DNA from 2 places in the Pseudoduganella sp. R-32 genome. Region 1 is predicted to be linked to the other one. Evidence: riboswitches for the same ligand, from Rfam matches in the RefSeq annotation. Region 1 holds a riboswitch; the other holds the start of a gene.
What was found. Region 1 has a riboswitch for glycine ahead of ACN9MU_RS11385 (hypothetical protein). Riboswitches for the same ligand answer to the same signal wherever they lie in the genome.

Region 1 (3,401 bases):
AGGTAGCCCACGCATACCGTCAGCAACATCGGCAACAGCGCCGCATAAGACATGGCTCGACGCACCGCTCAGTTCCTCAGCGCCGCAGCAAGCGCCTTCTGCGCCTTGTCAACCGTCATCGATGTGTTCCAGTACGCGGTCAGCGCGTCCTGGACTGCACCGTTCTGGTCGGGAGTCAGGTAGATTTCGGGCGCCCCGACCTGTCGATTGCGGTCGCGCATGATGGCGGCGCCCGCGCGGGCGCAGGCGTCGAGCTGGCTGGTATCGGCATCCACACGCGGAGGCACCGAGCCTTTGAGTTTGTTGAAGCTCACCTGTGTCGCAGGCGCCAGCAGCACTTTGGTCATCAGCTTCTGTGCCTGCTGCACTACCGCCTGCTCCGAACGAGGAAAGACGAAAGCGTCGCCCTGGATCAGGTACGGCGAATTCGCGCCAAGGCCCGCGATGCAGCCGTAATCGACGCCGGGCGCCATTTTTGCATTGCTGAATTCGCCCTTGGCCCAATCCCCCATGATCTGCATGCCCGCCTTGCCGCTAACCAGCATTGCGGTCGCGTCATTCCAGTTGCGGCCCGGTGACGCGGGATCGACATAGGATTGCAGGCGCTTGAAGGCCAGCAGCACTTTGCGCACCGGTTCGGAATTGATCGCACGCTGGTCGCGATCGCGCATCACTTGCAGGTAGAGCTGGCGCCCTCCCATGTTTGCCAGCAGCGATGCGAACAGAATGTGCTCCTGCCACGCCTGCCCGCCATGCGCCAGCGGCACCAGGCCCGCGGCCTTGAGTCTATCCAGCGCGGCAAAAAGTTCGTCGACGGTTGCAGGTTCTTTTGCGATGCCGGCCTTTTTGAAGGCGGCCCTGGAATACCAGATCCAGGTCTGCATGTGGATGTTCATCGGCATCGCGTAGTAATGGCCATCGATGCGGATGGTGTTGACGATCGGTTCCGGCAGCGTGGATTCCCAGCGCTCCTGGCGTGCGACATCATCCAGTTGCACCAGCATGTCCTGGTCCACTATATCGAGGAACTGCTTGGAAATATTGAACTGCGCTGCAGCAGGCGCCTTGCCGCCAACCATGCGATTGAGGGTCACCGCGCGAGCCTGCTCGCCACCGGCAATCGCCGTATCGATCCATGTGCCGCCGGCGGCACGATAGGCACTTGCGAGCTGCTTGACGGCAGCGGATTCACCGCCTGACGTCCACCAATGGATCACTTCTGCGCTTGGCCCGGCAGCCTGCGCGGAGGTGGCGCCGAACGCCATTGCACAAGCAAATAACTGCTTAAACATCCCGTCTCCTCTGTGTGCCGCTTATTTTTGGAAACGTTACCAATTTCCCAGGCGAGTGTCAATAGAATAACAGGAAAGTCCTTCTTGGCGAAAACGCAACGTGTATCGGAAAACGATTGAAATCGAATAAATCCCTGGGATATCCTGATTTCGCTGCCGGAGCATTCCGGTCGCGCGATCGGGAGAGTTTGTCCCACCCATGGACAACGCCGAAGGAGCAAGCCGCCCCCGGAATCTCTCAGGCCAAAGGACCGGTCGCGTGTTTTCACAACTCTGAAGAGCCGCCGGCAAGGGTAAGCGCCGGCGCACCGAAGGAGCAAGCAGGCCGCCAACGCCTGTGAAACTCTCAGGTCCAGCACAGAGGGGGCAATCACCTCGCACCTCAAGAACATCTGATCAACCTTCAGAGGAGTAGTCACATGCATACGCATCGACTCTGGCTGCGCATTGCCTGCGCAGCGATGTTGGCCGCCCCGTTCCTGGCAAAAGCAGACAACGGCGCGGCATTGCAGGCCGCCAAACGCGGACTCGTACAATTCGCCGAGCACCAGCAGGCGATTCGCCCCGGCAGCGCACCGGTCGACTTCCCGCTCGATATCACGGACGTGGGCGACTTGAAGCAAGCCACGGTCGGCCACGGTTTCGAGGTCTACACCGTCGACCCGAAAGACCTGCTGGCGCGCGGCGACCTGGCATCCCTAGCCAAGCCTACCGGCGAATGGCGCTTCGTCATTTCCCTGCACGGGAAGCCCATCGGACTGGCGACTGTCCAGCGTGTGAACGGCCGTTATGAAACCGTCGCCTATGGCGCCTCCATCCTCGCAAAAGACGTGGATGCTGCGATGGCGGTTCACGGCAACAGCGCGCGTTCCAACCTGCGCTTCATCCGCATCTACCAGGCCCGCGCCGACCTGCTGGAAGTGGACCACGCCAAGTTCGCGCCGCTGCACTCGGCTCGCGAATCGCTGCTGCTTCAGAAGAACGGCAACCAGCTGGTCGACGGCACGGAATTGCTGGAGCCATTGCGCGCCGCCGTCAAAGCCAACATTGAAGCATTTCGCTAAGGAGGACCGACTATGAAAATCGCAAAAATCGTGGCCGGTGCAGCGCTGGTGCTTGCCCTGCCCTCAGCCTTCGCGCAATGGCGTACCTTGAACGTCCCGCTGGTGACGCAGGAACACAGCCAGTGGTGCTGGGCAGGCTCCAGCAAAGCGGTCCTGAACTACTACAGCCGCACACCCAGCCAATGCCAGATCGTGAACTGGGCTTACGGCATCAACTACGCCTGCGGCAACAGCACCTTCAACTGGAACAGCTACGCCAACCGGCCGAACAATATGTACGGCACGTCCGGCAGCGTGCAGAACATCCTGTACAACTGGGGCGTGCCAAACACGGCGATCAACAACTACCTGTCGTGGAATTCGGTGGTGAATGAGATCAATGGCAACCGCCCCTTCGTGATCCGCTACGGCTGGACCAATGGCGGGGGGCATATCATGGTGGGACGCGGTTACGAAACCTACAACGGAACCAACTACATCTACATCATGAACCCGTGGCCAGGCGAAGGACAGACCTACCGCACCTTTGCATCGGCAGTCAGCGCCTATGACCACAATTGGACGCACACGCAACGCATGAACGTCAGCCCTTAAACTAAAAAGCCCGCCAGCAAACGCCTGGCGGGCTTTTCATGTCAGTTGCTGCCGCCCAGTTGTTCCAGCTTGGCGGCCCACTTCTTCGACTCGTCGACGTTACGGGCTGTGCCGACGCCATTCTCGAGCAGGTAGACCAGCTTGCGGATAGCAGTAATTTCCCCCTGCTCCGCTGCCTGGCGATAATAGGTTGCGGCCTGGATGTAGTCCTTTTTCACGCCTTGCCCCATCCAGTACATGCCAGCCAGCCTGACTTGCGCTTGCGCGCTTCCCAGCTTTGCCGCCTGCTGGTAGACCACCGCGGCTTGCGCCAGGTCGACCGGGCCGCCCTTGCCCAGGTCGAGCATGACGGCGAGGTTGGTGGCGGCATCCTTGTTGTCCTGTGCAGCAGCTTTGCTGAACCATGCGCGGGCCTGCGCCAGGTCCTGCGCAACGCCGTCGCCATTGGAAT
Region 2 (3,401 bases), 1.7 Mb from region 1:
CTTTTTGGGGCGCCGAAGATGTGTGGTTTTCTGGAAGCATGGTCTGGCCTGACTTTGGTGGTTATTCACATTGTCGCAGATTCTTTCCACATGGCAATAGGCAAATCAAAAGAATCTGCAAATATTTTCGGCGATGTGGTCAAACGGTTGGGTTTGCACCACAATGGTGCAAGGTCATGTCCTACACGCCGGTCAGTTGTATTCCGATTCACCTTTACTATTGCAGAAAGCATGATGAAGTTCCGATCCTTCAGAAAGGAACTGTCATGAAATCCAGGCAAAAATCCAGCAAGCAGAGTTCGAGCTCGGGCACACGCCAAAGCGCCGACCAGGGTTCACGTTCGGGAGCCCAGCCGGCCAGCCAGCAGTCCGATACCGGCCGTCAGAGCAAGACGGACAAGAAGACACCTGCCAGCCGTAGCGGCAATCGCTAGATGACGGGCGCGGCATAGGGGGCCTGGGAGTTCGCTTCCAGGCCCTGTCGTTTCAGATATTGCGCTTCAGATGTTCGTTACGCGCTTGCCCTTGGGCGGCTTGAAGTCGGCCACGTCGTTGACGAGACCGACCTTGGCAGCTTCCTGGGCAGTCAGGTGCAGGTCTGAATAGGCGTGGATATTCCAATGTTCGTCGGTCAGACGGACATGTTTGCGCAAGATCGATTCGGTGCGGGCGTCGTCCGCCTGCAAGCCTTCCACAATGATGCGCAGCGCATCTGGCCGCGCTCCGTGCGGCGCACTTGCATGCGACTTGTGCACCATGAAACGCGCGGTTTCGCTGGCAAAGCGTTCGTCGCCGGACAGGAACAGGATGACGGCAATGGAAGCCACCGCTCCGCCGTTATACGTGACGATCTTGATCGGCAAGTTGCGCAGGTAATTGTGCAGGCACAAGCCGTCGCTCACGTAGCCGCCGTTGGACTGGATCAGGATGTGGGCGGTTTCGATCCCATCCTCTGTCATGTCCGCCACCGCATCGAACATGCGGTGCACCATATCGCTGTTCACGTCGCCGGACAGGGTGAACCAGGCCTCGGTATCGCGTTTTTGCTTTTCTTCGCTCATGGTCGCTCCACTCTGTAAATGGATGTCCGGTCATTCTAACGCAGACCGCCATCCAGGCGTGCCCTCCTCAGTCATTAGCCAGCACATCCTCCAGGCATCGCGCCACCAGCAGCTTCGCCGAGCAGCGTGACAACTCGGGCTCAACTACCGCCTTGATCCGCTCCCGCAAAGGGCTCGACAGTAGCCCGAAGCGCTGCTCCAGCAACTCCAGCAACATTTGCCGTCGCCCCATCAATTGCCCTTGCTCCAAACCTTGCTCCAAACCTTGCTCCAGTCCTCGCGCCCGTCCTTGCGCCTCACCACGCTCGACAGCGTCCCTCACCATGGAATTAACGTACGGCATATTCAACCTCCTTTCCAGCTCACCTAACGCCGCCTCATAGCGAGCTTTCTGCGGCTCAGGCAAGTACATTCTTTCGGCGGCGGATCGAAGTCGAGCAATTTGATTGTTGTAAATTCAATCGACTGACGCGTTCCCCAAGCCTCACAAACGAAGGAATTCGGGCACCAACCCTGGCCTTGCGTCACGGCTTACTTTGCCCAATGCCTGGTCGTGAAACTGCGGGTTCACGGCCCAGTCGATTGCCGCCTCCAGCCAGGGGCAGAAGATGGCAAGAATTTCCCTGTAATAGCGTTCAACCGCGGCTTTCCAGGGATTGCCATAGTCGTCGTTTGGCGTTTTCATGACCATTGGACCAACGGCCCAGCGGCAAGTTCCCCAGGGCCGCAAGATTGACTTTATTGCCCTCCTGTCATATAGTCGCAAGTCTTGATCGGGAGAGACCAGCTGCCGCTGGCGCCGAAGGGGCATTACCCAGAAACTCTCAGGCAAAAGGACCGAACAAGGGCCCCATGGGCTAAAACTCTGGAGAGCGGCCCGCCATGGCGCAGGGCCCACCGAAGGGGCGTGCGGGATTACCTTCCCGTTATCTCTCAGGTACCAAGGACAGAGGGGTAGGCGTATTCATGTTTACGTTTATTAACCCCTATTCTCTGCCCCGAGGTATCAATGACGCTCAAAGCAACCCCACTCAACAACGCTCATCGTGCCCTCGGCGCCCGCATGGTCGACTTTGGCGGCTGGGACATGCCGGTCAACTACGGCTCCCAGATTGAAGAGCACCATGCCGTGCGCACCGACGTCGGCATGTTCGACGTGGCGCACATGTGCGTGGTTGACATCAAGGGCGCCAACGTACGTTCCTTCCTGCGCGGACTGGTCGCCAACAACGTCGACAAGCTGCAGGTATCGGGCAAGGCCCTGTACTCCTGCATGCTGACCCCGGAAGGCACCGTCATCGACGACCTGATCATCTACTTCATCAACGAAGAGTGGTTCCGCCTGGTGGTCAACGCCGGTACCGCGGAAAAAGACATCGCGTGGATGAACAAGCAGAACGAAGCCACCAATGCCGGCCTGACCATCACCCAACGCCGCGACGGCGCCAACGCCATGGCCCTGATCGCCGTGCAAGGCCCGAACGCCCGCGCAAAAGTGTGGGAAGTGATCCCGCAAGCCAAGGAAGCCACCGCTGAAATGAAGCCATTCAACGTGGCGCTGGTGCCAGGCACCGCCTTTGGCGAAGCCATGGTGGCCCGCACCGGCTACACCGGTGAAGATGGCTTCGAAATCGGCGTCGCCGCGGAACAAGCTGAAAACCTGTGGAATGCCCTGAACGCAGCAGGCGTGAAGCCAGCCGGCCTGGGCGCGCGCGACACCCTGCGCCTGGAAGCCGGCATGAACCTGTACGGCCAGGACATGGACGAAACCGTGAACCCGCTGGACGCCGGCCTGGCATGGACCATCGACCTGGTCTCCGAGCGCGACTTCATCGGCAAGGCAGCCCTGCAAGCGAAAGGCCAGAACGCACAATTCGTCGGCCTGATCCTGCGCGAAAAAGGCGGCGTGCTGCGCGCCCACCAGAAAGTCATCGCCTCCAACGGCGACACTGGCGAAATCACCTCCGGCACCTTCTCCCCTACCATGCAGCAGGCCATCGCGCTGGCGCGCGTGCCGATGGGCGTGAACGTGGGCGACACCGTGCACGTGGAAATCCGCGACAAGAAGCTGGCCGCCACCGTGGTGAAGCTGCCTTTCGTCCGTAACGGTAAAATCCTGGTTGCTTGAGCCAGAATTCAGCAGAAACAAACAATAACCTTAGCCTTGGAGCCAACATGAGCAACATTCCAGCAGACCTGAAGTACACCGAGTCCCACGAGTGGGTACGCGCTGAAGCGGACGGCACCGTGACCGTCGGCATCACCGAATTCGCGCAAGACGCCTTGGGCGACATCGTGTTCGTCGAGCTGCCAAAAGTAGGCGCCACCTTCACCGCCGGC

Region 2: another riboswitch for glycine. It lies ahead of gcvT (glycine cleavage system aminomethyltransferase GcvT); the one in region 1 lies ahead of ACN9MU_RS11385 (hypothetical protein).

What each region holds. Positions count from the first base shown of each region.
Region 1 covers NZ_CP183987.1:2,487,976-2,491,376, reverse strand. The annotation lists gene ACN9MU_RS11395 (carbohydrate ABC transporter permease) at 1-53, opposite strand, end outside; gene ACN9MU_RS11390 (ABC transporter substrate-binding protein) at 69-1,292, opposite strand; glycine riboswitch at 1,462-1,556, shown strand; gene ACN9MU_RS11385 (hypothetical protein) at 1,712-2,356, shown strand; gene ACN9MU_RS11380 (C39 family peptidase) at 2,369-2,950, shown strand; gene ACN9MU_RS11375 (tetratricopeptide repeat protein) at 2,992-3,401, opposite strand, start outside.
Region 2 covers NZ_CP183987.1:4,196,157-4,199,557, forward strand. The annotation lists gene ACN9MU_RS18990 (DUF1631 family protein) at 1-40, opposite strand, end outside; gene ACN9MU_RS18995 (hypothetical protein) at 267-434, shown strand; gene ACN9MU_RS19000 (ATP-dependent Clp protease proteolytic subunit) at 501-1,061, opposite strand; gene ACN9MU_RS19005 (hypothetical protein) at 1,129-1,473, opposite strand; gene ACN9MU_RS19010 (hypothetical protein) at 1,546-1,746, opposite strand; glycine riboswitch at 1,826-1,911, shown strand; glycine riboswitch at 1,917-2,021, shown strand; gene gcvT (glycine cleavage system aminomethyltransferase GcvT) at 2,071-3,189, shown strand; gene gcvH (glycine cleavage system protein GcvH) at 3,237-3,401, shown strand, end outside.